DNA from 3 places in the Arthrobacter sp. SPT-J7 genome. Region 2 is predicted to be linked to each of the others. Evidence: riboswitches for the same ligand, from Rfam matches in the RefSeq annotation. Region 2 holds a riboswitch; each other region holds the start of a gene.
The links. A riboswitch is a leader RNA that binds a small molecule or an ion and turns the genes downstream of it on or off. The one in region 2 is predicted to bind S-adenosylmethionine.

Region 1 (10,205 bases), on a different contig from region 2:
AGTACCTTGTAGGTCAGGAATTCCTTCACGTGCGACAGTTCCTGGGCATTGATGCCGTGGCCGATCCCGGCATAGAGAACCTTGGTCAGGTCCACATGCTCGTTCGCCCACTCATGGGTGAACTCGATCTTGTCCGCGGTGATGACCGGATCCTCCTGGTCGCGGCCCCAGAAAACCGGCGGCTTGATGGCCTTGACCGCATCGTCACGGAAAAACCCGTTGCCGTCAGCGGGCACGGCGAACCCGGAGAGCCCCACGACGGCGGCGATCTCCTCCGGCCGGTGGCGGAGCACCGACGTTGCCACGGCCATGCCCATGGAGAAGCCCAGCACGGAAACGCTTCTGTGCTGGCCCTTAACAGTGTCCAGCCAGGTCACTACATCGCCAACGGCCTTGGTCACCTTGTCCACGGAGAAGTCCGGCTCGTGCATCAGCGGGAACCAGGTGAAGCCCGGCCCCATCGCCACCGGCGCGCGGACCGCCGCCACGGTGAATTCCTCCGGAAGACCGGGCACCAGGCCCATAAGGTCCTGCTCGTGGGATCCGTAGCCATGGAAGAGCACCAGCAGCGGCGTTCCCGCCCGTTCCTGCTCGGGCTTGGACCAGGCGACCACGGGCTGATAAGTAGTTTCAGTCATGCCGTCCATGATCGCACAGAATCACTATTACTTGAAAGTTTGAGTTTCTTCGGCAAGCGGACCGCCGTCGTTCCCCTGGGCCGGAATCGCCTGCGCCGCCGCGCCGCTCCGCTCGATGTGCGCCGTCAATTCGGTAATGAACCGGTCGGGATATTCCAGATGCGGCGAATGGCCGCAGTTGTCCAACAGCACTTCGGTGAAGCGTCCGCCGTTGGCCGCATATTTTTCCAGCACCGCCCGGGTCTGCGAGACCATCGGCTGCAGCGGGGCCGTTTCCTCCCCCGGCCAGCCCGGCAGCACGCCGGCCTTGCCCAGGCAGTTCAAGTCGAAGAACGAAGCATCGGACACGATGGCGTCGCTATCGCCGTGGATCCACAGAATGTCCGGTTTATCCGCCAGATCCACCAGGGCGCTGGTGTTGAAGACTCCCGGCGCCATCGTGTTGAGCACGCCACGGCGCCCTGGAGCGAAGCCCGGCCAGTTCTGCGACGGGACGGAATCCCCGGGATAGTTGTCGGGGCCGGTCTTGGTGCTGAGCATCGATTCGACCCAGATGTGCTCATGCGGGGATTCGAACCCGGCATGCACATAGGTGGAGCGGTAGACCGACAGCGGCGAGGCGGGTGCGTCGTCGCTCCTGTCGCCTGCTTCCAGCCGCGCGATGAAATCGGGGTTGGCGCCGCCGCCCCCGGTTCCGGCGTCGTCCGCGGTCAGCCGCCGCCCCTCCGGACCTGCCGTGCCGCCGAAACCGTACGGCGAGACCGGCGCCTGCAGCGCGAGGCTGAGGACAGAGTGCTCCAGCGCGTACTGCATCGCCACACCCCCGCCCATACTCCAGCCGACCAAGTGCACGGGGCCCAACTGCAACGCGTGGAGCAGCCCGTGCAGGTCATCGGCAAAGTCGCGCAACCCGCGGCTTGCGTCCACCGGAGCCGTGTCGGTCTGGCCAAATCCGCGCAGGTCCGGCGCCAGCACGCGGTACTCCGGCGGCAGCGCCTGCATGGTCTCCTGCCAGAACAGCGAGGAGGAGACATTCCCGTGCACCAGAACCACCGGAATGCCGTCCGGCAGGTCGCCAGCGCGCTCCAAGACGTTCATTGTCAGCCGCTTGGTCGGCACCCGCCGCGCAGTGATTCCCGCTAGCAATTCCATCTCAGCTCCTCGAGACCGAGTCGGCCGAGGTGGCCGCCTCCAGCTCACACCCTAGCCAAAGATCCCGCCGCGGACCATGCTTTTCTGAAAGATGATTCAGGTAATACTTACGGGCGTGCCTGTGCATCCCAGGTGGCTTCTTGGGAGGATGTACTTGTGAGTAACTTGTCCCGTCCTGAAGCCCCCTCCTCCGCGGTCGCCGCCGGCCACCCCTGGAGCCGCTTTGTAGCCATTGGCGATTCCTTCACCGAAGGCATCGGCGACCCTGATCCGCGCAGTCCGGGTGGCTACCGCGGCTGGGCCGACCGCGTGGCCGAGGAACTTGCCCGCGGCCATGAGGACTTTGCCTACGCCAACCTGGCCATCCGCGGCCGGCTGCTGCAGCAGATCATCGATGAACAGATCGAACCGGCTCTGGCGCTGAAGCCTGACCTGATCTCGGTCTGCGCCGGCGGCAATGACGTGATCCGCCCCCGTGCCGACCCGGATGCCCTGGCGGAGAAGGTCGACCGGGCCGTCACCAGACTGGCTGCCTCCGGTGCAACCATCGTGCTGTTCACCGCCCCCGACTTCGGGGACACCCCGGTGCTCGGCAGCGCCCGCGGCAAGGCCGCCATCTACAACGAGAACCTGCGCACGGTGGCCGCCCGCCACGACGCCATCATTGCCGACATGTGGGCGCTGCGGCAACTGAAGGCGCCGCAGATGTGGGCGCCGGACCGGCTGCATTTCTCTCCGCTCGGGCACCACACCATTGCCGCCATGGTGCTGGACGCGCTCAATGTCGAGCACACGCTGCAGCCGGAGGCACCCAAACCGCTGCCGCCCAAGCGCTGGCGCACCGCGCGCACCGAGGACTTCGTGTGGGCCCGCCAGCATCTGGTCCCGTGGGTGCTGCGCAGGCTCCGGCACCAGTCCTCCGGCGACGGGATCCTGCCCAAGCGTCCGGCTGCCGACCCGTTCTTCGGCCCGGGCATGCCTCCCGGTACGGCCGGATAACCGAGCCTGCCGTGCCGCAACCGGATCCCCAGGCCATCCGCACCCACCGTTTGCGGGCACAGCGGCTCTGGGACCATCCCGCGGACGACGCCGGCGCTGCCTTGCGCTGGCTCCTCGCCTTCCAGTCGCAGGAGTACGTTTATGCCCGCTGGTCCCTGGCGCAACGGGCGGGCGGGTCGGCCCGGGACAATGCGGCGGACATCGACGCGGCCATTGCCGCCGGAACGATCCTGCGCACCCACGTCCTGCGGCCCACCTGGCACTTCGTGCACCGCGACGATCTGCACTGGCTGATGTTGCTCTCCGGACCCCGGCTCAAGGCAGGCAACAAAGGCCGGGACCGGCAACTGGGCCTGGATGAATCGACGGTCGCACGCAGCAATGAGGTGCTGGCCGCGGCGGTCGCTGACGGCCAGCACCGCACTCGGGATGAACTCGCGTCCCGACTCACCACAGCGGAGCTGCTCGAGGACAACGGGGTGAAGCTGAACGGTGCGTCCCTGCGCGGCCAGCGGCTGGGGCATCTGGTATTCCACGCGGAGATGGACCGGATCCTGGTCAGCGGAACGCCGCGGTCGGCGGAATCCGGCACCGTGCAGCAAACGTATGCCTCCTTCGACGAGCGCGTCCCGCCGTTGACAGCGGACTTTGACCGGGACGCAGCACTAGCTCAGCTCACCGCGCGGTACTTCGCCAGCCGTGGGCCCGCCTCGGTGAAGGACTGCTCGGACTGGTGCAAGCTGCCGCAGGCCGACATTAGGCGCGGATTGGAAGCCGGCGGGCAGGAAGGACTGGAGCGGACCGAAGCCGATGGGGTGGAGCTCTGGTTCTCCCCCGCAGCCGGGACCGGCGGCGCACCCACTGCAGCGAACGAACGTCCCCGCGCCGACCTGATCCAGTGCTACGACGAATACGTCATGGGCTACACCAAAACGCGCGGCTACCTGGGCGGGTCGGCCCCGGCGGCGCTGAGCAGCACGGTGCCGCAGCATGTGCTGCTGCTGGACGGGAAGATGGCCGGCAACTGGAAACACGTGCTCAAGACCGGCTCCGCCGAGCTGCGGCTCAAGCCGCTGCGCGCGTTCAGCCCCGCCGAGCGGCAGTCCGTTGACCGCGCCGTGGCTCGCTACGCGGCGTTCCTGCGGCGGCCCCTCACGCTGGAACTGGCCTGAAGGGCCATTGTCAGCCGCCGCCCGCGCTGCGGAAGCGGAGGGTCAACAACTGGAACGGACGCAGCTCGAACCTCACCGAGCGCCCGCCGGCTCAGGCTTGGAAAAACGCCTGCGTCAGTTCGTCATGCAGTTGATGTACATCGGTCAGGAAGCCGTCGTGGCCCAGCGGCGTTTCGATGGTGTGCACCTTGACGGACCCCGGCAGCGCCTCGGCCAGCTGCCGTGACTGTTCCGGGAAGTAGAGACGGTCGGAATCTACCGCCGCGATGAAGAATTCCGTCTCCTCAAGGCCGCCCAGGGACTGCTCCAGCGAGCCGCGGCCGCGGGAAACATCATGGCTGACCAGGGCCTCGGTGAGCAGGATGTAGCTATTGGCGTCAAAGCGGGAAACCAGTTTCTCCGCCTGGTAGTCCAAGTAGCTTTCCACTGCGTAGCGGCCTCGGGCCGCCGGCGTGATGCCGCCGAACGGCTGTTCCTCCGCCTGCGCCGAGCGGCCGAACCGGTACTCCAGTTCCGGTTCCGAGCGGTAGTTGATGTGGGCGATCCGCCGGGCGATGCCCAGTCCGGCTTCGGGGGCGGGACCGCCGTAATAGTCGCCGCCGGCAAAGTGCGGGTCCAGCCGGATGGCGGCGACCTGCGCCTGCGCAAACGCGATCTGTTCGGCGGTGCTGGCTGCCCCGCAGGCCATGACGGCGCACCGGGCCGTGCGCTCCGGGAACGTCGCCGCCCACTCCAGCGCGCGCGCCCCGCCCATCGAGCCGCCGAGGACGGCATGCCAGCGGCGAATACCCAGCGCATCTGCCAGCCGCGCCTCGGCCCGAACCGAGTCGCGGATGGTGACGAACGGAAACCGCGACCCCCACGGCGAGCCGTCCGGTGCCGGCGACGCGGGACCGGTGGAGCCGTAGCAGCCGCCAATCATGTTGGCGGCCACTACGAAATAGCGCTCCGTGTCGATGGTGGCACCGGGACCGATCAGGTCGTCCCACCAGCCGTCCTCGTCGGAGGTGCCGCGGGCCACGTGCGTGCTGCCGGTCAGGGCGTGCTCGATCAGGACCGCGTTCGACGCATCCGCGTTGAGGGTGCCCCAGGTTTCAAAGCCCAGAACGACCTCGGGCAGGTAGCCGCCGGCTTCCAGTTCCAGCGCACCAACAGGCATCCTGCGCAGGACGCCATCCGTCGCCTGGTCCACGAGTTCCTGCGGTTGCACTATCGTCACGCTGCGTTCTACCTGCTTGCCTAGTCGTCCGCGCCCTTGGCGGCACGGAACCCGGCCTCCAAGTCGGCGATGATGTCGTTGACGTTCTCGATGCCCACCGAGAGCCGGACCAGTCCGTCGGTCACGCCGGCGGACAACCGCTCCTCGGCCGAAAGCTGGGCGTGCGTGGTCGACGCCGGGTGGATCACCAGCGAGCGCACGTCGCCGAGGTTGGCCACATGCGAATGCAGTTCCAGTCCGTCCACAAAGCGCTTGCCGGCCTCCAGTCCACCCTTGATCTCAAACGACACGATGGCGCCGGTGCCCTTCGGACCGTACTTGCGGCCGCGCTCGTACCAGGGGCTCGAGGGCAGGCCGAGGTACGCAACGGAAGCAACGTCGTCGTGCGCTTCGAGGAACTCCGCCACCTTCTGCGCGTTGGCCACGTGCCGCTCGACCCGCAGGCTCAGCGTCTCAAGGCCTTGGGCTATCAGGAAGGCGTTGAACGGGGAAATGGCAGAGCCCAGATCGCGCAGCAGCTGCACGCGGGCCTTGAGGATGTAGGCGAGGTTGGCGCCGAGCGCACTTCCGACACCCAGGTCGCGGGCGAAGACCAGCCCGTTGTAGGTGTCGTCCGGGGTGTTGAAGCCAGGGAACTTCTCCGGATCGGCAGCGAAATCAAAGGTGCCGGCGTCCACGATCACGCCGCCGATGGCGGTCCCGTGACCCCCGAGGTACTTGGTGGCCGAGTGGAGCACAATGTCTGCCCCCCACTCGATCGGGCGGATCAGGTACGGGGTGGCCAGCGTGTTGTCCACGATCAGCGGCACGCCGTTCTCGTGCGCGATGCTGCTGACGGCCTCCAGGTCCAGCACGTCCTGGCGCGGGTTGGAGACCACCTCGCCGAAGAAGGCCTTGGTGTTTGGCTGCACGGCGTCGCGCCACTGCTGCAGGTTGTCCGGATCCTCAACGAAGGTGACTTCGATGCCGAACTTGGGCAGCGTGGTGCGCAGCAGGTTGTACGTACCGCCGTACAGGCTGGGGCTGGCTACGATATGGTCGCCGGCCTCGGCCAGGTTCAGGATGGAGAACGTGGACGCAGCCTGGCCGGAGGCCAGCAGCAGTGCGCCGACGCCGCCTTCCAGGTTGGCGAGCCGGGTTTCCACAGCCTCGCTCGTCGGGTTGCCGATCCGGGTGTAGATGGGTGCCAATTCGGACAGGGCGAAGCGGTCCGCGGCGCTCTGCGCGCTGGGGAACACGAACGACGTGGTCTGGTAGATCGGCAGTGCGCGGGCACCGGTGGCGGCATCCGGCTCTTGGCCGACGTGGATTTGACGAGTTTCAAAAGACCAGTCTGCATTGGACATGGTGCAACTCCTTCAACGGAAGGGGTCATCCGGGATCCGGCCGTGCCGGTATATCCGTCCCGGGTGTGACCCGCGCTTGCGCACCGCCTTGTGGCGGCTGCCTGGTCTTCACCCGGGGCACCCCACCGCGGTTGGAGGGTTGCCGGCCAGCAAACCGGGGTTTCACGCTGGCACTCATGACCTGCGTCCAGTCTCGGCGGAGAGCCCGGCCGGCCGCAACAATATGACATCTTGTGACCGCCCCTCCCCTGCCTTGCCGGGGGCCAGACCTGCCCTTGGCTGTAAAGGGCTAACGTCAAGATTCACCGCGAAAGCACAGTGACTTAGGTCACCCTAAGTCGAGCGCTGGTTCACAAAGTGCCAAGATATGCCTATGCGCTTCGACCACGTTTCTTATGCTGCAGAGCCCGACGGCCTGGCTGCCACCTCAGAGCGGATTTCCAAGGCCTTGGGTATCGACGCGGTCAAGGGCGGGGTACACCCCCGCTTCGGCACCCGCAACATGATCTTCCCGCTGACCGACCACCATTACCTGGAAGTGGTGGAGGTCCTGGACCACCCCGCGTCCGACAAGGCCCCCTTCGGCCAAGCCGTTCGTGCCCGGTCCGAAGCCGGCGGCGGCTGGATGGGCTGGTGTGTGGAAGTGGACGATCTGACCCCGTTCGAAGAGCGGCTGGGCCGTCATGCGGTTCCCGGGAACCGAAAGTTTCCGGACGGGCAGGAATTGAGCTGGCAGCAGATCGGCATCAAGGGCCTGATCGCCGACCCGCAGGTCCCCTACATGCTGCGCTGGGATGACGGCACCGAGGCACTGCACCCGTCCAACGCGCGCCCCGCGACCGTCAAGCTGATCGGCCTGACCATTGCCGGATCCTCGGAACGCGTGGCCGACTGGCTGGGCACCCCGGTAGATGACCTTCTCGACGACGTCAAGGTTGCTTGGACCGCACCCAACGGCACACCCGGCATCATGTCGGTCCGCTTCGAAACCGCGAACGGCATCGTCGAACTCTAAGCTTCCGGTCCCGGCTGGCACGGTACCAAGACTCGCGCTTATCGCAGGGGCTCCCATTCCGCCCTCTTGCTCCCACCCACGGTGGCGCAAGAGGTAGAACGGGAGCCTTTGGCCTGTCCGGGGAGAGAACGCCCGGACTCCCGCGGGGCGTGCAGGCGGGTCAGGTCCCGATGCCGATGGCCGGACCCACCAGCGCATACCCGACAAAGCCGGCAATATCCAGCAGTGCGTGAGCGACGACCAGCGGCATCACCCGCTTTACCTTTGTGTAGACGTACCCGAATACCAGCCCCATCAGGAAGTTGCCGATGCCCGGTCCAATCCCCTGGTACAGATGGTAGGTCCCGCGCAGGGCGGCGCTGACGAAGATCGTGGTCCAGATCCCCCAGCCGAACTTGGCGAACCTGTTGAAGAGGTAGCCAACCATGACCACCTCTTCGAGGATGGCGTGGCGCAGTGCTGACAGCACCAGTACCGGCACGGTCCACCAATATTCGTCCAAGGCCGCGGGGACAATGGCGGTGGTGATCCCAAGCGCCCGGCCGGCGGCATAGACGACCAACGTGCCGGCACCCATCAGCAGCGCCAGCAGGAAGCCTAAACCGAAGTCCACCTTGGGCCGGGAAAAGGTGAACCCGATCGAGCGGAAGGCCGATTGGCCGGGCGAGGTCATGAGGAGCAGCACCAAGGCCACCGGCACCAGCGCAAAGCAGATGCCGAGCATCTGGTAGACGAAATCGAAGATCTCCCGCTTGTTCAGTACCGGGTTCAGCGTGGTGGTTTGCGAGGCCAGCGGCGCGCGGGTCATCTTCTCCAGCAGGTTCACCACGGCGTAGACAGCCGACTGCCCCAGCGAAACCCCGAGCACAATGAGCACTTCCGCCCGGTAGTAGCTCAGCGTGCGCGGTGCACTCGCGGTGACCACCTTCTGCTTGTCCATAGCCTCCATCTTGCCAAGGGAACCCGGGCCGGGGACATCCGGAAGGGATTCGTGTTCCACCCTCCCCCGCCGTTGAATCGGCTTTCGTTGCGGCGCGGGCGCTCCGGGACCAGGCCTCGCTACAAGTCCAGCAGCAAGCGCTTGCCCTTGCACCGGGAGACGCAGATCATCATGGTGTCTCCCGCGTCGCGTTCCGCATCGGACAGCAGCGAATCGCGGTGGTCAATTTCGCCGCCCAACACAGGCGTTTCACAGGTACCGCAGATTCCCTCGCGGCAGGAGTTCAGCGGGCTGAGCCCGGCCGCTTCGAGTGCCTGCAAGATGGACTCGTCCGGTCCCACCGGGACCTCAGTCCCGTCGGTCAGTTCGACCACGAAGGCGGACTCGCCGTCGTTCTCCGGGACTTCGCCGGTTGCGGCGAAGCGCTCGCAGTGGAACCGCCCGGGATCCTCCCAGCCGTCGGCAATCGACTGAATGACATTGAGCAGCGGGCCGGGACCGCAGGCGTAGACGTGAGTTCCGGCGCCCTGCTCCGCCAACAGCTCGGCCAGCGGGTAGAAACCGCTCTCGTCGTCGGCGTGGATGTGGATGTCTCCGCCGAATGCCTGGATCTCTTCGAGGAACGCCATCGAGGAGCGGCTGCGTCCCAGGTAGACCAGGCGCCACGGTACGCCAAGTTCGGCAGCCTCGCGGATCATCGGCAGCACGGGGGTGATGCCGATGCCGCCGGCGATGAAGACATAGCTGTCCGCGGGTGCCAGGACGAAGTTATTGCGCGGGCCCCGTACCTGGATCTTGGTCCCGGGCCTCAACAGGTCGTGCACGTAGGCCGAGCCGCCGCGCCCCTCCGGCTCGCGCAGTATTCCCAACCGCCAGACTGACCGGTCCGTCCGCACGGAGCAGAGCGAATACTGGCGCAGGAGGCCGTTGGGCAGGAGCACGTCGATGTGCGATCCGGCGTCCCACTCGGGCAGCTCGTCGCCCAGCGGATGTTCCAGCTGCAGCGACACCACGCAGTTGGATTCGCGCGTGATCGACCGGACTTCGACGTCGAAAAAGTCTTCGTTCATGATTCCTTCACCTCGGGTGCTCAGGCGGCGGCCGGTTCGGCGAGAACCGAAGCCAGGAATGCCTTGGTGCGTTCGTTTTGAGGGTTGGTGATGACGTCGCGGGCCGGCCCCTCTTCCACCACGTGCCCACCGTCCATGAAGACCACTCGGTCGGCGACGTCGCGGGCGAAGTTCATTTCATGCGTGACCACCACCATCGTCATGCCGGATGTGGCCAGATCCTTCATTACTTTCAAGACCTCGCCTACGAGTTCGGGATCCAGTGCGGAGGTCGGCTCATCGAACAACATGAGTTTCGGTTCCATGCACAGGGCACGGGCAATCGCCACCCGTTGTTGCTGGCCGCCGGAGAGCTGGCGGGGATATGCGTCCGCCTTCTCGCTCAGGCCGACCTTTTCGAGCAGCGACTTGGCCCGCGCCACAGCTGTTGCTTTCCGCTCCTTCCGGACCAGGCGCGGCGCCTCGATGAGGTTTTGCAGAACGGTCATGTGCGGGAAGAGGTTGAACTGTTGGAAAACCATGCCCACATCCGAACGGCTGTGGCAGATCTCGTTGTGGCTCTGCTCGTAGAGCCTGTTGCCCTTGAGTTCGTAGCCGACGATCTTCCCGTTGACCCACATCCTTCCGCCGTCGATGGCTTCCAGGTGGTTGATG
Region 2 (10,205 bases):
CAGACTGCCGGCCTGGATTGTGGGGATCACCCGCCGAGTGATCGCCGATGCGCAGTCGTCCTCTGCCCGAGAGGACCGCAAAGTCCGTGCTGTTTCGGCGGTGCTGCCTGACCCCGTTTATGCCGAAGACGCGCATTCCCCGGAAACGCTGGCAGACAGGTTGGTGCTGGACGGAGAGTTGGAGCGGCTCGGGGAACCCAAGGGTTCCATCATGCGCCTGGCTTTCTATGAAGATCTGACGCACGAGCAGATTTCACGCCGGCTCGATCTGCCGCTTGGTACCGTCAAGAGTCACATTCATCGCAGTTTGCAGCACTTGAGACGCCGATTGGAGGTTGACCATGCAGCACCTTGATCCGGAGTTGATCAGCTTGCTCGCGCTGGACAACACCATGGGCGACCAATCAGACCGGGACCACCTCCGAACCTGCGTCCAGTGTGCCGAGGAGTACCAGGCGTTCCGCCGCGCCGTGACCGCAGCGAAAGCCGACCCCGATCCGGAACTTCAGGCACCGGGGCCGCACGTCTGGCAGGCCATCCACCGTGAACTGGGGCTTTCTCCGGACCTCGCGGAAGATCCGCTGCGCGGGGCCGGCGGTTCAGCAACTGTCCGCAGCCTGCCCTCCCGGAGACGCGCGCGGATCCGGAATCTGCCCGCCTGGTTGGCCGCCGCGGCCGCCGTGGTGCTCCTGGCAGTCATCGGTGTGTCCTGGAGCATCAACCGCAGCGCAGATATTTTGGCGCAAACAAATCTGGAGCCGTTGAAGCAGTACACCGCCACCGGTACGGCGCGGGTGGTGGAGACTAACGGCATCAGGGAACTGGACATCAGCCTGAGCGCCAACGAGGCCCGGGGATATCAGGAAGTGTGGCTGATAGCTCCCGATCTGTCAGGGTTGGTCAGCCTCGGCGTGATGGACTCGGACAGCGGCAGATTCCCGATCCCCGAAGGCCTGGACCTGTCCAAGTTCCCCATTGTGGATGTCTCCGACGAGCCAGTGGACGGAAACCCGGCTCACTCCACCGTGAGCATCGTTCGTGGCCGGCTAGGAACCTAAACGATATTCCACGGTGGACTTTTCCTGGCAGCGGGAACACCGACGAGGGCCGGAGGAAGCATGCAGCAACGAACGGAGATCCGGACCGGGCTGGCCGTCCCGATACTGGTGCTGGTCAGCTCCTTGTTGGCAATTGTTGCCGCCTTCATGGGCAGCGGCGTAGTGATCGGAACCCCGATCCAGCAGGCGGCAGACGGCTGGCTGAACGAAGACTCCACGCCGCTGGCTCCGGCCGCGCCGGCTTTCCGGATCTGGTCCGTCATCTACCTCGGACTGCTCGCGTACGCGGTCTGGCAATTGCTGCCGGCCCAGCGGCGGTCCGGCCGGCAGGCTGAGCTGCGCCCCTGGGCGGTGGCCTCCATGCTGTTGAACGCCGCGTGGATCTGGGTGGTGCAGGCCGGACTGTTGATCATCAGCCTGGCCGTCATCGTCATGCTGCTGGCCGTGCTGGCGCGCGTCCTGGTGCTGCTGGTCGACACGTTGCCGGACGGGAGACTGGATGCATTCATTGTCGACGGAACCTTCGGCCTCTACCTGGGCTGGGTAACCGTGGCCACGGTGGCCAATGCCGGGGCCGTCTTCGCAGCGTCGGGCGTGGACGGCTTAGGTCTTCCGGTGACCTTGCTGTCTTCGGTCGTGCTCGCTCTGGCAACGGCAGTCGGTGTTGGCACCGCGGTGTACAGCAGAGGCCGGTTTGCCCCGGCGCTGGCCACCAGTTGGGGCCTGGCCTGGATCGCCGTCGGTCGGCTCGACGGCGGACTGGTCGACCAGGGCACCGCGATCGCCGCAGGAATTTGCGCTGTGGTGGTGCTGCTCGCGGCGATTGTCAGCCGAGTGCTCGTGGGTGGCGGCGCTCGCGATTAGTAAGCCTGCTGAATTTCGCCCTTGGCTGACGAAACGTCGCCCAGCGGGACGTTTACAAGGTTCGCAGCTAGGTTGGAAAACAGCAGGATGCCGACAAGCGGCATCGCCGAGCAAGGAGGTTTCTCATGGCGGAAACGACCGGATCCAAGGCAAGCTACACAGTTCCCGGCCTCAAGCTGGAAGACGGCCGAAAGGTCGCAAAAATCCTGCAGCAGCGGCTCCACGCGCTCAATGACCTGCAGTTGACCCTCAAGCACGCCCACTGGAATGTGGTGGGCCGGGACTTCATCGGAGTCCACGAAATGCTCGATCCGCAGATCGAAAAGGTCCGCGCAATGATCGACGCCGTCGCCGAGCGGATTGCCACCCTGGGCGTCTCCCCGAACGGGCTGCCCGGTGCCCTGGTTAAGGAACGCAGCTGGGACGACTACGACATCCACCGTGCCGGCACCGCCGAGCATCTCGCCGCACTGGACGTGGTCTACAACGGAGTGGTCGGCGCGCACCGCGAGGCCATCGAGACCGTCGGTGAAATCGACCCGGTCACCGAGGACCTGCTGATCGGCCAGACCGCCGAACTGGAACTCTTCCAGTGGTTCATGCGGGCCCACCTGGAGAACAGCGCCGGCGAACTGGCCTCCGGCGGAGAGAAGACGGAAAAGGGCGCCGCCGAGAAGACCAAGTAGCCGGGCCGCACGCTCTGATAATTAACAACGCCTTCAGGGCCCGGCAGCAGCACCACCTGGCGTGGGGCGCTGCCGGGCCCTTGTCGGCAGAAGGTTCACGGGCCCGGGCGGTGGAACCGCACCACGATGCGGTCGCCTCTTCGCACCGGTTGGGGAGGAGCTGCGCGCGGGAACAACGTGGGTCGTGTTCGTGGCGGAATCGGCCGGCGCCCGTTTGATGCTGCCGCGTGGACGACGGACGCCGTGCGGGCGCCGTCGACCTGACGCAGTCGGCGGGCCGGTTGAATCCGCCGCACGGTTCAGCCGCGGCTGAACCGCATTCCCAGCGGCCGGTGTCCTTCCACCATTTCGCAGTCACCTTGGTCGGCGGAACCGACTGGTATCCGGAGCGCCCGGGTTTTGCCTCGGGGGAGGGCTTAATGCGGCGGGGCCATTTGGGCCCTCCCCCCCCCGCATCCTAGGCCCTGGCGTGGCCGGGCGAAGCCGATCTTTTTTGCCGACTCCTGGCGGTTTCGCCGGTATCTTGCCAACCTCGAAGCGGCAGGCAATTGAGGCGTCCCCGCCCCGACAGACGCGGAAGCGCGCCGTTAGACGCTCGGCGCCGGCGTGTTCGGGCTAAGACCGGCACTCCGATGCCACGCCAACCCAGCCCAAGGAGAAGGACCGCTGGTCCACGATCGTCTCGATTGTCAGTAATCTCACCTGCTCGTACCACTTGATGTCTCCGCAGGGGAGAGCCAGCGCCTCCGCGATGTCCGCGGTGTCGTGGTGCCAGCAAAGTTGTTCCTCCCCAGCGTCGAAGAGGTGCACTTTCCCATCCACCTCCAGACGAACGGTCACTGGAATTCCGACATCCTCTTTGAGCGCCTTCCGGATCTGGACCCAATGGACTTTGTGTCCCGGCAGGAACACCGCGCACCGTTCCGTTTTGGTCTGGGGTTCGTCATCGGCTCGGTTTTCATAGCTGGCCACGTCAGTTCCTTTTCCACACTCCGCCACGGCGGACGCTCTTGCCCGCTCCAGTTGGAGACGGACCGCTTCGTCATCCGAACCACCCGTGAGGTTGGGGTTGGTGTGCGGCCATGTCGGAGCATCTGCCCTCTTGCCGGAGGGCGGCGCGCATCTCGTGAAGCTGTCTTCAGCATAGTGACCGCCTCGGACAAAAATCCGTAAGCACATAGCCCGAGGTCGGCCCAGCGCCCCGTCGCACTGGTATCCGTGGCGCACGTTACAGCCCTATGTGACGCATTCTTGACGCCGCGTGAATGGGATCACTAATATCAAGCGTACGAAATACGTAACCTTTGTACGGATTGCGTACAGGCTTACCAAAGCAAGAGAAAGGGGTGCCATGAGTGTCCTGACCGCGCCGCGTTCTTCCACGCGCATCCAGCCCGCTACGGCTGCCCGCACGATCGGCAAAGCGGTCTGCCTCCTTATATTTACCTGGTTGTTCGTGTGGCCGCTGGGCATGCTCATCTATGGGGCCTTCAGCTCGTCACCGCTGGCGGGTAACCCCAAGTGGACCCTGTCGGGATTTGAGCGTCTGATCAATGACCCGAACGCCTACGCGGCGCTCGGCTCAACGGTCATCTACGCGGTGGTGATCACGGTCCTCTCCATGGCGGTAGCCGTCTTTATGGCCACGGTGACCACAAGGATGGATGTGCCCTTCCGGCGATTTATCACCCCCGTGATGGTCATCTTGGTCGCGATGCCGACCGTGCTGTATTCGCTGAGCTGGGCGATGCTTGGTGCTGGCCAGACGGGCATGATCAACCGCTTCTTCGACGTGCTCGGCCTCGACTTCCTTGCGGCGACCTTCAATACGCGTAGTTGGTTCGGCTTGGTATTGGTGACAGTGCTGAAGGCCAGTGCGCTGGCTTACATGATTCTTCTCGGAGCCTTCCGCAATCAAAATGCGGCTTTGGAGGAGGCAGCCCGGATCGGCGGCGCAAGCCGGATCCGTTCGTTCATAGGGATCGAACTGCCGGCCTTGCTGCCTGCCCTTGGTGCTGCCAGCCTCTTCATTTTTGTCAAAGGACTCGAGGCCTTTGAAACCCCGGCTGTCCTTGGACTGCCGGCCGGAATCAACGTGTTCGCCACCCAGATCTATGACTACTTACGCGGCGGATACGAAGCCGATTACCCCGCAGCCTCTGCTTCCTCCTTAGTTATCGTTGCCATCCTCGCGGTATTGGTGCTGCTGCAGCTCAAGCTGACAGGCGGGGGCAAGACGTACACCTCCGTGGGCGGAAGGGCCAAGGGCGCGGACCTCCGCAAACCGGGGAGATGGACGGGCGCCGTGGTCGCGGCGGTGCTCCTGTTCATTCTCGTTGCGCTGATCCTTCCCGTGGCTCAGGTCATCCTGAGCGCCTTCCGGCCCTACCTCGGCGCGTCCGACTTCACCCTGCAGAATTTCGAGCGCCTCTTGAACACCCCGAGTGTCATGAAGGCGTTGGAGACCACAATTATTGTGTCCACGATCGGCGGGCTCCTGACCGTCATTCTCGCGTTGGTTGTCAGTTTCGCTTTTGTCCGGATGAAGGGCCGGCTCGGCCGCTACATCCAATTGGCATCCTGGGTTCCCGCTGCAATGCCTGGCCTGGTTCTGGGCCTGGCCTTCCTCTGGTCGGTCCTGATGACGCCGGGAACCAAGAGCATCTACGGAACTGTCTGGATCCTGGTCATCGGTCTGGCCGTCGCCACCGTCCCGCTGGCCACCAGGACCTTGGAGGGTGCTCTGGCGCAGATCGGCGTCGATATGGAAGAAGCAGCACGAATCTCCGGCGACAACTTCCTCCGCGCGTTTGGAACTGTCACAGTGCGGCTCCTGGTCCCGTCCCTCATCTCGGCCTGGTTCCTCGTAGCCATCACCATGTCGGGGATCCTCGACGTGCCCATCCTGCTGGGCAGCGCCAACACCGAAATGATCGCCACTGTCAGCTTTGGCTTCTACAACAGCGGCGAAACCGTTCTGGCCGCTGCCCTCTACGTCATCTTTACCTGCGCGATGGCAGGACTGGCAGCTGCCGCATTCTTGCTCTGGCTGATAGCCCGCACCATCATTCGCCGCAGTGCCTCCCAACAGCGCGAAGAAGTACAAGGAGTTTCCGCATGACCAGCATCGTCATTAACAACCTGCACAAGTCCTTCGGCACCAAGACTGTATTGGACCACGTAGGACTCGAGGTAGAAGATGGGGAGTTCATCTGCCTGTTGGGTCCCTCCGGTTGCGGCAAGAGCACCCTCCTGCGCGCCATCGCAGGCCTGGAGCACCCGGAGGGTGGCACGATCTACCTCGGCAGCGAGGCCGTTTTCGATGACAAGGTCGGCATCAATAAGGCCCCGGAAGAACGTCACCTGGGGATGGTTTTCCAAAGCTTCGCGCTTTGGCCGCACAAATCAGTCTTCGAGAACGTCGCGTATCCGCTGAAACGAGCCAAGGTTTCCAAGGCCGAAACACGTGAACGTGTTCGGGAAGCGCTAGTCATGGTCGATCTGTGGGAACACCGGGAAGCGTATCCAGGAACGCTTTCGGGAGGCCAGCAACAGCGGGTCGCCCTGGCGCGTGCCGTGGTCCCGCGCCCTCGGCTGCTACTGCTCGACGAACCGCTATCCAGCCTGGACACCAACCTGCGCGCCCAAATGCGTCGTGAGATCCGTCGAATCCAGCAACATCTCGGGGCCACGGCCGTTTACGTCACGCACGACAAAGAGGATGCCGGCGGACTGGCCGACCGCGTTCTGGTTCTTCAGGACGGAAAGATCGTTCAACAGGGCGCGCCCCGCGATGTCTTCGTTTCCCCGAAGACGGCCTTCGTTGCCGAATTTGTGGGTTTCGACAACTTCTTCGAAGCCCTCGTTGTCGACTCAGGAGAAGCACAGGCCACGGTAGAGATCGGCAATGGTAACCGGCTGACCGCCGCCGTGACGTCCCAGTTGGAGGCTGGCAGCACCATCACGGTCGCCATCCGTTCCCGCCTTGTACGTGTCTCTCCCCATGATGGGACGCCAGTCGACGGCGCATTCGTGGGCACCGTGGTCTCTAAAGCCCATCTCGGCGACGACGTGGAAATCGTCATCAGCGACGGCGTTGCCGAAGTCGTTGCCCGTGTCCGCCCCGGCTACGCCCGCGATATCGAGGTCGGAGGTCTCGCCCTGGCCCAACCTCCCGCCGGAACGGTGGTTGCTGTCGAGGGTCAACGCAAGGGCGGTCCCGCTGCTCCCACTCCTACTCCCTCCGTCCGAATTAACGCCTAGAAAAGAAGCCCTGACATGAAGAACAAGATGAAATTTGCCGCCGTTGCCGTAGCATCCATGCTGCTGATCAGCGGCTGCGGCGGAAACGTATCCGCCAGCCAAGCAGTGAACGCCACCAGCGCCGCAGAGTTCTACGAGGCCGCCAAGGCAGAAGGCAAAGTAACCATCTACGGGCCCACCGAAGACTTGTACGCCGCCGTCTATGATGACTTCAGCGCGGAGTACCCGGGGATCGAGATCGTTACTTCGGATATCTTTGGCCAAGAACTCGACACCCGGCTCGAAGGCGAGCAGATCGCGGGCGGATTCGAAGCCGATCTGGTCCACATCGGAGTGTCCGACACCGAACGGTACAACGATAAGGGCTACCTGGCTGGCTTCACGCCGGTGGAAGCAGACGGCCTGGATGAACAGTTCATCGGTCCCGATGCAGCCTGGAGCGTTCCCTCGCAGCACCTCTATGCCACGGCTTACAACACCAAGGCACTCTCGGCAGAAGAAGTGCCGGCAACCTGGGTCGACCTGGCCGACTCGAATCTGGCGGGGAAAATCGCCACGGCTACGCCCAAGCAAAGCGGTGTCACCCCACAGGTCCTGGCCTCGGCGCTTGCTGCTGGAGCGATTGACGAAGCGTGGGTGGATTCCTTCAAGGCCGAGGCGAAGCCCAAGATCTTCCCCTCGGTGGCAAACGCGCTGCAATCAACGGTGACCGGCGAGACTGCCATTTCCTTCGTCGCCGGCTACGGCACGTTTATGCGACAGAAAGAACAGGGCGCCCCGCTTGAGTTCGTAGCCATGGACGACGGCGCCTACTTCTCCGACGTGGCCTACGCGGTCTTGGACGGAGGCCCGAACCCGAACGCTGCACGACTACTCGTTTCCTGGATGTTCAGTGACGCCGGCCAGGCATCCATTGCCAAGCACGTCTTTGAGTTTGGAACCATGCCGAATGCTCCGTTGCCGGCCGGCGCGGAAGAAATTGGCGACCCGGTGCGGCTCGCCTACCCCGGCGCAGAAAAATACCGTTCCACGCTTGAACTGCTGAACACCAAATTCTAGATCCGTGCGTAGAGCCGCAGTTGCGGCTCCACGCACCGTCCAGGGAGATCCTCCAGTGAATACCGAAGTCCTCATCGTCGGAGCGGGCCCTTGCGGCGCCACCATCGCCAACCTGCTCGGGATCTATGGCGTCAAGACGACCATCATCGACCGCGCTCCGGAGGTCATCGATTACCCCCGGGCTGTCGGGGTTGACGATGAATCATTGCGCGTTTTTCAGTCGTGCGGCCTCGGCCCCGAGGTGCACGCTGACATGATCCAAAATCAGGCGCTGATCTGGTTCGATTCGAATCTGACCAAGCTCGCCGAGATCGCACCATCAGGGCAGCCTTTTGGCTGGCCCCGCCGCAACTCTTTTATACAGCCGATGCTGGAAACGAAACTGCGGGCGGGCCTGAAACGCTTCGACCACGTCGACCTCAGGCTTGAACGGGATCTCGTCGAGCTCAAGCAGTTGGACGACGGCGTCGAGGCGACCATCGCGGCGGCGGACGGTTCAACAGAGACTGTCTTTGCGCAATACGTGGTCGGAGCGGACGGCGGGCGCAGCACCGTTCGCAAGCAGATCGGTGCGGTTCTGGAAGGAACGACGTTGCCCGCCCGTTGGCTCGTGGTTGACATCAAAGACTCGTCCTACCATGCGCCGTTTTCCGGAAACTACATCAGCAGTTCGCGCCCGTTCGTCTCCATTGACCTGCCGTTTGGATACCGGCGCTTCGAATTCCGACTCAATGACGACGAGACAGATGAAGAGATGGTGCAGCCCGAACGGGTGGAGCAGCTCATCCGCACCCACTTCAATTGGACTGGTCCCATGTCCGGGCTGGAACGCTCACGAGTGTACTCGCACCACAGTCGGGTGGCAGACCGCTTCGGAAACGGCAGGGTATTCCTGGCCGGCGACGCAGCGCACCTACAGCCGCCGTGGTTCGGTCAGGGCATGAATTCAGGTATCAGGGATGCGGCCAACGTGGCGTGGAAGCTGGCGGCTGTGATCAGGCACGGAGCCTCCGACGACCTGTTGGAGACCTACGGGCAGGAACGCCGTGGCCACGCCCGGGCACTCGTGGAACTGGCCACCATGCTCGGGAGAGTGTACGGACCGAAAACCAAGCTGGGTGAAAAGGTCCGCAGCTACGGCCTGCGCGCCATGCAGCGGATTCCGGCCACCAGGGACTACCTGCTGCAGATGAAGTTCAAGCCGATGCCGTACTACGAGCGCGGAGCCGTTCTTGACCCTTCGCCCAAGAACGCCGTCGGCAAGATGTTCATTCAACCTGACGTCGAGACAGCGGACGGGCGGCGGATCAAGCTGGATACGGCTGCAGGGGACTGGTTCACGATCATCGGAATCAACATTGACCCCGTGGAACACATGAACGCTGAATCGCTTCACTACTGGCGATCCCTCGGTGCACGTTTCTTGAGGGTGAATCGGTCCAGAGCGGGCCAGCATCTGCGAAAAGCCACGTCCGAGACCACTCTCCTGGACGACGTCCAAGGCGGCTTCCGCGACTGGTCGCGCGGCAACAGGAACCGCGACATTCTGGTGGTCCGCCCGGACCGGTACCTGGCTGCCTCGTGCGCCCGCGGCGATGCCAACACCATGACCCGCAGCTTCAGCAAAGTACTGCCGCTGAAGTCCACAACGCTCATCAGTAATTAAGGAGTCCACCATGGCAGAAATTGTCGGATACATCGCGATGTCCCACTCGCCCTTTTGGGACGAATCCTTCGACGTCGAAGGGCCGGGTGCCGAATTTGCGGCTGGCGCAGCGACCGTCAAGGAAAAGGTACAGGCGCTGGCCCCCGACCTGGTGGTCATCTTCGGGCCTGACCACATGCGCAACTTCTTCTATGATCTGATGCCGGCGTTTTGCATCGGCGCGGGGGAGGTCGTCAGCTTCGGCGACTATGGAGGTTATAAGGGTCCGCTGCCTCACCTCGAGGGGATCGGGCGGCAGGTCATTGAGAACGTTCGCGAACAGGGCTTTGATCCGGCCTTCTCCCTACGGATGGGGATTGACCACGGCATTGCCCAGCCCTACGAGGTACTGCTGCCGGACATGACCGTGCCTGTCCTCCCGGTAATGATTGATTGCGGCGCCGCTCCACGGCCGTCCATGAAACGCGCGCACGAATTCGGTGCGGCGGTCGGCAAGGCCCTGCGGGAGCTCGATGAGGATCTTCGCATCCTGCTGATTTCCTCCGGCGGACTGTCCCACTGGGTCAAGGCCGCGTCGCCCTACGACGAGTCGACCGACGCAGCGACACG
Region 3 (10,205 bases), on a different contig from region 2:
ACAACTACCTGGGCCTGGCGGACCACCCCGAAATCATAGGCGCAGCGAAGGGCGCCATGGACGAACGCGGCTTTGGCATGGCCAGCGTGCGGTTCATCTGTGGCACCCAGGACCTGCACCTGGAACTCGAGGCCCGAGTCTCGCGGTTCCTCGGAACGGAAGACACCATCCTGTTCTCCAGCTGCTTCGACGCCAACGGCGGCGTCTTCGAATCCCTCTTCGGCCCGGAGGACGCCGTCATCTCCGACGCCCTGAACCATGCTTCCATCATTGACGGCATCCGGCTGTGCAAAGCGCAGCGGTACCGGTACGCCAACCAGGACATGGCTGACCTCGAGGCCAAGCTCGTTGAGGCGAAAGATGCCCGCCGCAAGGTCATCGTCACTGACGGGGTCTTCTCCATGGACGGGTACCTCGCGCCGCTGGAGGCCATCTGCGACCTCGCCGAAAAGCACGACGCCCTGGTGATGGTGGACGACTCACACGCTGTCGGCTTCATGGGCGCAACCGGCGCCGGCACCCCGGAACACGCAGGCGTGTCACACCGGGTGGACATCTATACCGGCACCTTCGGGAAGGCTTTGGGCGGGGCATCAGGGGGATACGTCTCCGGCCGTGCAGAGGTAGTGGCCATGCTCCGGCAGAAGGCCCGCCCCTACCTTTTTTCCAACTCCCTGGCCCCGGCTATCGTCGCCGCCACCATCAAGGCGCTGGACCTGGTGGAGAACTCGGCGGAGCTGCGGCGCACGCTTTTTGACAACGCCGCGCTGTTCCGCCGCCGCATGACAGAGGAGGGGTTCGACCTCCTCCCCGGCGAGCATGCCATCGTCCCGGTGATGTTCGGCGACGCCGTCCTGGCCGTGAAGGTGGCTGACCGGATGCTGCAGCACGGCGTCTTCGTTACCGCTTTCAGTTTTCCCGTGGTTCCGCGCGGGGCGGCCAGGATCCGCGTGCAGCTTTCAGCCGCGCATTCAGGGGACGACGTCGAAGCCTGCGTGCGTGCCTTCGTCGCCAGCCGTGCCGAGGTGGCAGCCTGACGGACGCGCCCCGTTCGCCCCTAATTCTGCAAGGATGGTGCCATGCCAGCACATTATGACGTCCTTATCGTCGGCGGCGGGGTCGCCGGGCTTTCCCTTGCCTCGGCGTTGGCGGATCACTGCAGCGTTGCGTTGGTGGAGGCTGAGCAGGAGTTGGCGTACCACACGTCCTCACGCTCAGCCCGCCAGCTCATCCCGAGTTACGGCCCCCCCGTGGTCCAGGAACTGACGGTCCGCACCCTGGAACTGATCGCCGCCCGAGATGCCGAGCTGCCCGAACCAGTGCTCACGCCCCGCAGTTTTATGCTGATCGGCACCGAGGAAGCGGTGGCAGCGGAAGCCAGCGGCCATATGCGTCCCATCACCCCGGCCGAGGCGCTGGAACTGTGCCCGGCACTGCTTCCGGGATCCTTCACCGCCGCCGGACTCGACACCGGATCCTTTGGCTGCAACGCACCCCTGCTGCTCGCGGACCACCGCCAGCGGGCGCTGACAGCGGGGGTGGACATCATTACCGGCGCGCGGGTCCATTCCGCGCAACGCCTGGGCTCCGGCTGGCAGCTGGGGGCCGGGATGGAGGCATTCGAAGCCCGCGTCCTGGTCAATGCGGCCGGCGCCTGGGCGGACGAACTGGCTGTGATCAGCGGAGTCGAGAAGCTCGGGCTGCAGCCGTACCGGCGCACCGCGGCGATTGCCGCCGTCAAATGTCCCCTGCCGCCGCAAAGCCCTATGGTGGCGGCAGCGGACAACACGTTCTACTTCCGGCGCGAGGGTGACGAGGTTCTGATCTCCCCGTCCGAATCGGTGCCAAGCGGACCCGAAGATGCCAAGCCCCGACCGGGGGACGTGGAGCGCCTGGTGGCGAGGCTCAACCAGTTGACGACGCTCGGCATCACCGAAGTCCGCCGGGCCTGGACGGGCCTGCGGACCGAAGCGGCCGACGGCGTCCCCGTGGCCGGCTTTGATGCCGAAGCCCCCGGCTTCTACTGGCTTGCCGGCCAGGGTGGCTATGGCTTCCAGACGTCGTCTGCCCTGGCGGAGCTCGCGGCTGGGCAGATCCTCGCCGGCCTCCAATCCGCCGGCAGCGCGGCCCAGCCGGCAGACGGTCCGGCATCCCGGACAGCTGAGGCGCTCGCGGCCACCCGCTGGTCAGTCCGGCGCTGAAGAATGGTTGTATGAGTACGCTGATCACCAATATCGCCGAGCTGATGACGCAGGACCTGGAGCACCGGGTCCTCAGGGACGCCGCGGTCGTGGTGGAGGGCGAGCGGATTTCGTGGATCGGTGCCGCTGCGGATGCTCCCGCCGCAGATGACGCTGTAGACGCCGGCGGCCGGACAATGATCCCGGGCTGGGTGGACTCCCACACACACCTGCTGTTCGCCGGTGACCGGACGGCGGAGTTCGAAGCGCGGATGGCGGGGGAGTCGTACTCTGCCGGGGGCATCGCCGTCACCATGAACGCCACCCGTGCCACGTCCGATTTCGACCTCACCCGTTTGGCGCTGTCCCGCGTTGACGAAGGCGTTTCGCAGGGAACCACCTACATCGAGACGAAAACCGGCTACGGCCTGGACGTTGAACACGAGACCCGGAGCGCTCGCATCGCCTCCACCGTGGTGGACCAGGTCACCTACCTCGGTGCGCACCTGGTTCCCGCCGGACAGGACGCGGACGAGTACACCGACCTCGTGTGCGGCCCGATGCTCGCCGCCGTCCGGCCCTACGTGCAGTGGGCCGACGTATTTTGCGAAGAGGGCGCCTTCACTGAGGAGCAATCCCGGCGGGTCCTGCTGGCTTGCCGCGACGCAGGCCTGGGCCTGCGCGTCCACGGCAATCAGCTCGGCCAAGGCCCGGGCGTGCAGCTCGCCGTGGAACTTGGGGCCGCGAGCGTGGACCACGTGAATTACCTTGCGGATAAGGACCTTGACGCGCTGGCCGGAACCTGGGCGGGGTGGGATGCCGCTTTCGGAACCGGTGCGAGGGGCACTGTTGCAACCTGCCTTCCCGCCTGCGATCTTTCAACCCGCCAGCCACTTGCCCCTGCCCGGGTGTTGCTTGACGCCGGCGTCCAGGTGGCGCTGGCCTCAAACTGCAACCCGGGCACGTCCTACACCAGCTCGATGGCCTATTGCGTCACCACCGCCGTGCTGCAGATGGGCCTCAGCGTCCATGAAGCCGTACGCGCCGCCACCTACGGCGGCGCCCTTGCACTGCACAAGGACAAGGGAGACGACGCCGACGGCGAACGTGCGGTGGGTTCGATCGCCGTCGGACACCGGGCGGATCTCCACCTGCTCAATGCACCGTCGGCTACGCACCTTGCGTACCGTCCAGGCATGCCCCTGACGTACGCTGTATGGCGCGCCGGGAAGAGGGCCAGGTAATTCCCGGGACAAGCTGACGTTAGATGATCATTAGCGGTCTGTTATGATCAGAAAGCGTCATCGCGCCCGGTGGCGGGAGTAGCTGGAGGCTCTTGCATGACCCGCACTGACCGACTGACGGCCATACTCGATCTCCTCGCCAGGACCGGCCAGGTGGAGGTCGAAGAGATCGTCAGCACCCTCAACGTCTCCCCGGCCACCGCCCGGCGCGACCTGGACAGCCTGGCAAAGCGCAGGCTGCTCACCAGGACCCGGGGTGGTGCCAGAACGGGCGCGCTGGCCTACGACCTGCCGGGCAGGTACAACCGCGACGATCACGCCGAGGCCAAGGAGCAGATTGCCCAGGCGGCCTCAGCGCTGATTGCCCCTGGCGCCGTGATCGGGCTTTGCGGCGGCACCACCAGCACCGCGCTGGCGCAGATCCTGGCCACGCGCGAGGATCTCAACGCGCCTTCCAACCAGCCCACCCTCACGGTGGTTACCAACGCCATCAACATCGCCGGGCAGTTGGCGGTCCGGCCCAACATCAAAGTCATGGTTACCGGCGGGATCCTCAATCCGCGGTCCTACGAACTGGTGGGGCCGTACACGGACATCATTATGCAGAAGGTGGTGCTGGACATCGCCTTCATCGGTGTCAACGGCATCGACCCCGACGTCGGGCCGACCAACACGGGGGAGGGGGAAGCGTCAGTCAACGCCCTGCTGGCCAGCAGGGCACGGGTGTCCTACGTGCTGGCTGACTCGTCCAAAGTTGGGGTGCGTGCCTTTGCCACCATGGACGGCTACAACTTCACCCGCTTGATTACGGATGCGGGAATCTCGGCGCACGACAAGGCGGCCTTCGAGGCCAACGGCACGGAAGTGATTGTCGCCGCGCGCTGAGCCTGGTTGTTACTGGGAGTGAAGCCACCAGCGCGAGGGCGCGCCTGCCGACCGGACCGCAGGGCAATCAGGCCGGTTCCAGAAACTGCAGGCAAGATGGGTACATGCTGGTTCCCTCCCGCCGTCGCCTGCGGATAGAAGTCTGGATTGTCTTGGGCCTGTCCTTGGGCCAGTCTGCCGTGTATTCCGTGGTGCAGCTCCTGGACAAGTTGACCCGCGCACCGCTGGCAGAGGGCACCTCTACCCTGAATCGCTCGCAGAGCCCCCGTGAGTACTTTGACCTGACGTACCAGCTGCTGGACATTCTCTTTGCGCTGGTGCCGGTGCTGCTGGTGATCTACTTCCTCAGCGATCAGCGGCAGGCATCCTCCGGCGGGGCTGACAACGCCGGTTCGGCTTTCCGTAAACTCGGATTCAACTTCGAGCGGCCCGGGCGGGACATGCTTCAGGGTTTGGGGCTGGCTGCGCTGATCGGCGTCCCCTCCCTTGGCCTCTATGCCGCGGGCAGGGCTCTCGGCATCACGACCGCCATCATTCCCAGCGCTCTTGACGCGTACTGGTGGACGGTCCCGGTGCTGATCCTGTCCGCTATCCGCCATGCCGTGGTGGAGGAAGTCATCGTGGTGGGTTACCTCCTGAACCGCTTCGGGAAGTTCGGCTGGAGCGTGCCGCTGTCCATCATGGTCAGCTCGCTGCTCCGGGGCACGTACCACCTGTATCAGGGGTTTGGCCCCTTCATCGGCAATGTGGTGATGGGCGTCGTCTTCGCGTGGCTGTACACCAGGACCCGGCGGGTTATGCCTCTCGTGATAGCCCATGCACTGCTGGACATCGTGGCGTTCGTTGGCTTCAGCTTGTTCGGCAAGGCCGTGGGGCTGGGGTAAGGCAGGCGGTCTGTTTGTGACAGTAGCCGGTGGCTGAGTCTGTGGAAACCCTGACATTTGCGGTGCCACCGTTCCATCAGCTGGGCAAGGGGCACTTCCTGGAGGCTCAGCTACCAGGTTTCGCCGGGCTCAACCAAGATTTCGCCAGGAAACGGATTCGGCCGTCATCGGCAGGTGACGCCGTTGTCACAAGCTGATGGCGGCCGAAGTGCAAAGGGCGTTTAGCCCAAGCCGGCGCCCGGGCAGGGCCGCCCGGGCGCGGAGGAAGGGTCAGATGGTCACAGCACCATTGGAGGTCTCGAACGTCACCGAAAGGATCCCGGGGGTCCCGTGCGGTGCCACCCACTCCACGGCTACATCTTCGAGCGGCTTTTCCACCGGCTCGCCCAGCCACTCGGTAACCCGGGCAGCGGAGCCGGCAATGGTCAGGCAGCTCATCTTCACGTTGCTCTCATAGGCGTTGGACGGGTGCAGGGACGGGTCCCCCTCCCACTTGAGCATGTAGGGAACCTGCGGGTCGGCAATCAAACCCAGGATGCCGATCTGCTTCCAGACCAGTTCGCGGCCGTCAGGAAACTTGCGGTTTCCGTTGACAGCGGAGCGTCCGAGCCGTTCTTCAAAGGGAACCAGGTCGTCAACCTCGACGCACCAGCCCATCCAGCCGCCCCCCGCCGCAGACCGTGCACGCACTGCCTGTCCGAAGGGAGCCTTGTCCGAAGCGGGGTGGTCCAGGACCTCGACGACTTCGAGGTACTTGTGCCCGGCGAGCGGGATGATCATATTCCGGGTTCCGAACCGCGGGTGTACCCCGCCCTTCACTGCCTCAACGCCGAGGGCAGAGGAAATACGTTCGGTGGTGGCAGCCAGGCCATCGTGTTCACAGGCGTAAGAGACGTGATCCATGCGCATGGCAACATCTTGGCACTTTGTGATCGGGCTCTCAGCTAAGGATAGCCTTACTGGGATTTTGGTTCTGAAGCAGCATTAATCCAGGGTCCTGTTGACGGCAGCGGTGAGGACCTTGTTCGTCATAATCCTGTCAACCGTCGCGTCCATGTTCCTACACTGGGCTCAGGTCATGAGTGCCAGCGCCAAGCCCCGGCTCGCTGGCCGGCAACCCTCCATCCGCGGTGGGGTGCCCCGGGTGAGGACCTGGCTGTCCGGCAACGGCCGGATGGCAAGCGCGGCCCGCGGTGCTTCGAGCATGCCGGGCCCATGTCAAAGGAGCCTTAGTTGTCCAACGGATGGTCTTTCGAAACCCGCCAGATCCACGCAGGGCAGGAGCCGGACGCTGCCACGGGTGCCCGTGCGCTCCCCATTTACCAAACCACGTCCTTTGTGTTCCCCAGCGCAGAGAGCGCAGCGAACCGCTTCGCCCTCGCTGAGCTGGCGCCCATCTACACCAGGATCGGCAACCCCACCCAGGAAGCCGTGGAACAGCGGATCGCCAGCCTCGAAGGCGGCCTGGGTGCCCTTCTGCTCAGCTCAGGGCAGGCCGCTGAAACTTTCGCAGTCCTGAATATCGCCGAGTCTGGGGACCACATTGTGGCCAGCCCCAGCCTTTACGGCGGCACCTACAACCTCTTTGCCCATACCCTGAAGAAGTTTGGCATTTCCGTCACGTTTGTGGCTGACCCTGACAACCTGGACCAGTGGCGCGAGGCAGTGCAGCCCAACACCAAGCTGTTCTTTGGCGAGGTGGTTTCCAACCCGCGGCAGGATGTCCTGGATATTGAAGGCGTGTCCCAGGTTGCGCACGACGCCGGGGTTCCCCTGATCGTGGACAACACCCTGTCCACCCCGTACCTGATCCGGCCACTGGAATGGGGTGCGGATATTGTGGTGCACTCGGCCACCAAATACCTGGGCGGCCATGGTTCCGCGATCGCCGGCGTGATCGTGGACTCCGGAAAGTTCGATTTCGGCAAGGACCCTGCAAAGTTCCCCGGCTTCAACACCCCGGATCCCACCTACAACGGGCTGGTCTATGCCCGGGACCTTGGCGCCGAGGGTGCCCTGGGCGCCAACCTTTCCTACATCCTGAAGGCCCGGGTGCAGCTCCTGCGTGACCTGGGCTCGGCAGTGTCGCCCTTCAACGCCTTCCTCATCGCCCAAGGACTGGAGACGCTGAGCCTGCGGGTGGAACGTCACGTCGCCAACGCCCTGGAAGTAGCCCGCTGGCTGGAAGCGCGTGACGACGTCGAATCCGTCGCCTACGCCGGGCTGCCCTCCAGTCCTTGGTACGAGCGCGGCCGCAAGTACGGCCCCAAGGGCACCGGCGCCATCGTGTCGTTCAACCTCGCCGGCGGGGCGGAGGCGGGTAAACGCTTCGTGGACGCGCTTGAGCTGCATTCCCACGTGGCCAACATCGGTGACGTCCGTTCCCTGGTCATCCACCCGGCGTCGACCACCCACAGCCAGCTCTCGCCTGAGCAGCAGGTGGTTGCCGGCGTGCACCCCGGCCTGGTGCGGCTGTCGGTAGGGATCGAGCACATCGATGACATCTTGGCTGACCTTGAGGCGGGCTTCCGGGCGGCCAAGGAAGCCACCGGCGCCTAGCAGTACCCGGGCACCAGCTCGGCAGCGGGCCGGGGAAGTCACAACCAGTCACACTCTTGGCGGCAGGCAGGGGCTGTTTCGTACACTCGAACCAGGTCATGAGTGCCAGTGACAGCCCCGGCTTGCTGGCCGGCAACCCTCCTTCCGCGGTGGGGTGCCCCGGGTGAAGACCTGGCCTGCCGGTCATTCGACGGCGGGCAAGCGCGTAGAAGAGGTCTTGCCATGACGGTTACCGTCACCCGTACCACCGTCCCTGAACACGGGATTGTCCGCTATGCCTCCATCGGGGGACTGAAGCTGGAGGCCGGCGGATACCTGCCGGACGTCACGCTGGCCTATGAAACCTGGGGCACCCTCAACGCGGACGGCAGCAACGCCGTCCTCATTGAACATGCACTGACCGGCAGTACCCATGTAACCAGGGGCGACACGGAAGAGCCCGGCTGGTGGGAACAGCTCGCGGGACCAGGTGCGCCGGTGGACACGAACCGATTCTTTGTTGTGTCCGTCAATATCGTAGGTGGCTGTTACGGGTCTACGGGTCCGTCGTCGCCCGCTCCGGACGGAAAGCCCTGGGGCTCCCGCTTTCCACTGGTGACCCTGAGGGACAGCACAGTGGCGGAGGCCCGGCTGGCCGACCAGTTGGGGATCTCGAGCTGGTTTGCCGTGCTGGGTGGCTCGATGGGCGGGGCGCGTGCCCTGGAATGGGCGCTTACCTATCCGGAGCGGGTACAGCGATGCGCTGTGATCGCCGTCGGCGCCGCAAGTACGGCCGAGCAAATCGCCTTCGCCCAGGCACAGACCCTCGCCATCCGCCAGGACGCCAACTTCGACGGCGGTGACTACTACAACGGACCCGCCCCGGAGGAGGGCCTGGCGCTGGCCAGGCGTATTGCCCATATCACGTACCGTTCCCCGCAGGAGCTGGACGGACGGTTCGGGCGGACGCCGCAGGCTACCGAATCGCCGCTCCAGGGTGAGCAGCTTTCAGCCCGCGGACGCTACCAGGTGGAAAGCTACCTGGACCATCAGGGCACCAAACTGGTGCAGCGTTTCGATGCGAACAGCTACATCGCCATCACGGAGGCACTGATGAGCCACGACATCTGCCGGGGGCGGGGGTCCCTCACCCAGGCTCTGTCCGGTGCCAGCGCGCGTTTCTTTATCGCCGCCGTGGACTCGGACCGGCTCTACTTCCCGTCACAGTCACGGGAGCTGGCACGGGCTCTTCCCGGGGAGGTGGACGTCCACCTCATCGAAGCGCCTATCGGGCACGACGGATTCCTCACCGAGATCGGCCAGTTGGCACCGCAACTCCGCGAGCACCTTTCGGCCTAAGCAGGCCTCCAAAGCAGAATGTGTGCATTAATGCAGATGGGCTCTGCATGATTCGCCGTTGAGCTGGGCGATAAGGCAGACCATACTCAATGGGACCCGGCGGTTCGTGGCCAAAATCACACGTATCCGCCACAGCCTGTCCCAGTGGTGTCGAAGAGGACGCCGAAGGAGTTCACTAAATGAGTACGGAAAGCTCCGCCGCACGGCGGCCAGAGGAAACCGACGTCAAGGCCTCAGGCCTGAAGAAAGTCGTTACGGCCTCCATGGCCGGCACTGTTGTTGAGTGGTACGAGTTTTTCCTTTATGCCTCCGCCGCCACCCTGGTGTTCGGCAAAACCTTCTTCCCCAATTCAGGGACTGAACTGGACGGCATCATTGCCGCATTTGTCACTTACGCCGTAGGTTTCGTGGCCCGCCCCATCGGCGGCATCGTCTTTGGCCACTTCGGTGACAAGTTCGGCCGCAAGCAGTTGCTGCAGCTGAGCATCATCCTCGTCGGCGTAGCCACTTTCCTTATGGGCTGCCTGCCCACCTTCGCCCAGATCGGCTACTGGGCTCCGGCCCTCCTGGTGTTCCTGCGCTTCGTGCAGGGCTTCGCCGTCGGCGGTGAGTGGGGCGGCGCCGTGCTGCTGGTTGCCGAGCACAGCCCCAACAAGTCGCGCGGGTTCTGGTCCAGCTGGCCACAGTCAGCGGTACCTATGGGCAACCTCCTGGCCACGGGCGTGTTGTTCACCCTTTCGGCCACGCTTTCCCAGGAAGCCTTCCTCGGCTGGGGCTGGCGCGTCGCCTTCTGGCTCTCCGCAGTCATCGTCATCGTCGGCTACTACATCCGCACCAAGGTCCAGGATGCCCCGATCTTCATCGAAGCCCGCAAGGAAGTCACGGTGGAGAAGAAGGGCTACGGTGTTGCCGAGGTCTTCCGCCGGTACCCGCGCGGTGTCTTTACCGCCATGGGCCTGCGTTTTGCCGAAAACATCCTGTACTACCTCGTGGTGACATTCTCCATCACCTACCTTAAGGTCGTTGTCCAGACCGACACCTCCCGCATCCTCCTGCTTCTGCTCGTGGCGCACTTCATCCACTTCTGCGCGGTCCCGCTCGTGGGCAGGATGTCG

Region 1: linked by a shared signal. The riboswitch ahead of AC5RWX_RS12490 (bifunctional o-acetylhomoserine/o-acetylserine sulfhydrylase) and the one ahead of AC5RWX_RS10630 (hypothetical protein) in region 2 are both predicted to bind S-adenosylmethionine.
Region 3: linked by a shared signal. The riboswitch ahead of AC5RWX_RS18415 (bifunctional o-acetylhomoserine/o-acetylserine sulfhydrylase) and the one ahead of AC5RWX_RS10630 (hypothetical protein) in region 2 are both predicted to bind S-adenosylmethionine.

The regions. Positions count from the first base shown of each region.
Region 1 covers NZ_JBNHFF010000006.1:263,993-274,197, reverse strand. Annotated here, with positions in the region: gene AC5RWX_RS12515 (alpha/beta hydrolase) at 1-638, opposite strand, end outside; gene AC5RWX_RS12510 (alpha/beta fold hydrolase) at 666-1,790, opposite strand; gene AC5RWX_RS12505 (SGNH/GDSL hydrolase family protein) at 1,956-2,789, shown strand; gene AC5RWX_RS12500 (winged helix DNA-binding domain-containing protein) at 2,801-3,961, shown strand; gene metX (homoserine O-acetyltransferase MetX) at 4,053-5,120, opposite strand; gene AC5RWX_RS12490 (bifunctional o-acetylhomoserine/o-acetylserine sulfhydrylase) at 5,201-6,526, opposite strand; SAM riboswitch class IV at 6,594-6,708, opposite strand; gene AC5RWX_RS12485 (VOC family protein) at 6,900-7,541, shown strand; gene AC5RWX_RS12480 (CPBP family intramembrane glutamic endopeptidase) at 7,702-8,481, opposite strand; gene AC5RWX_RS12475 (PDR/VanB family oxidoreductase) at 8,601-9,551, opposite strand; gene AC5RWX_RS12470 (amino acid ABC transporter ATP-binding protein) at 9,572-10,205, opposite strand, start outside.
Region 2 covers NZ_JBNHFF010000005.1:215,686-225,890, forward strand. Annotated here, with positions in the region: gene AC5RWX_RS10610 (RNA polymerase sigma factor) at 1-355, shown strand, start outside; gene AC5RWX_RS10615 (anti-sigma factor) at 342-1,058, shown strand; gene AC5RWX_RS10620 (TspO-related membrane protein) at 1,119-1,922, shown strand; gene AC5RWX_RS10625 (Dps family protein) at 2,048-2,608, shown strand; gene AC5RWX_RS10630 (hypothetical protein) at 3,224-3,580, opposite strand; SAM riboswitch class IV at 3,610-3,740, opposite strand; gene AC5RWX_RS10635 (ABC transporter permease) at 3,960-5,729, shown strand; gene AC5RWX_RS10640 (ABC transporter ATP-binding protein) at 5,726-6,871, shown strand; gene AC5RWX_RS10645 (ABC transporter substrate-binding protein) at 6,887-7,930, shown strand; gene AC5RWX_RS10650 (bifunctional 3-(3-hydroxy-phenyl)propionate/3-hydroxycinnamic acid hydroxylase) at 7,986-9,596, shown strand; gene AC5RWX_RS10655 (DODA-type extradiol aromatic ring-opening family dioxygenase) at 9,607-10,205, shown strand, end outside.
Region 3 covers NZ_JBNHFF010000019.1:13,684-23,888, reverse strand. Annotated here, with positions in the region: gene AC5RWX_RS18445 (glycine C-acetyltransferase) at 1-1,037, shown strand, start outside; gene AC5RWX_RS18440 (NAD(P)/FAD-dependent oxidoreductase) at 1,080-2,201, shown strand; gene hutI (imidazolonepropionase) at 2,213-3,424, shown strand; gene AC5RWX_RS18430 (DeoR/GlpR family DNA-binding transcription regulator) at 3,521-4,309, shown strand; gene AC5RWX_RS18425 (CPBP family intramembrane glutamic endopeptidase) at 4,414-5,193, shown strand; gene AC5RWX_RS18420 (VOC family protein) at 5,464-6,102, opposite strand; SAM riboswitch class IV at 6,268-6,383, shown strand; gene AC5RWX_RS18415 (bifunctional o-acetylhomoserine/o-acetylserine sulfhydrylase) at 6,427-7,752, shown strand; SAM riboswitch class IV at 7,847-7,962, shown strand; gene metX (homoserine O-acetyltransferase MetX) at 7,975-9,090, shown strand; gene AC5RWX_RS18405 (MFS transporter) at 9,270-10,205, shown strand, end outside.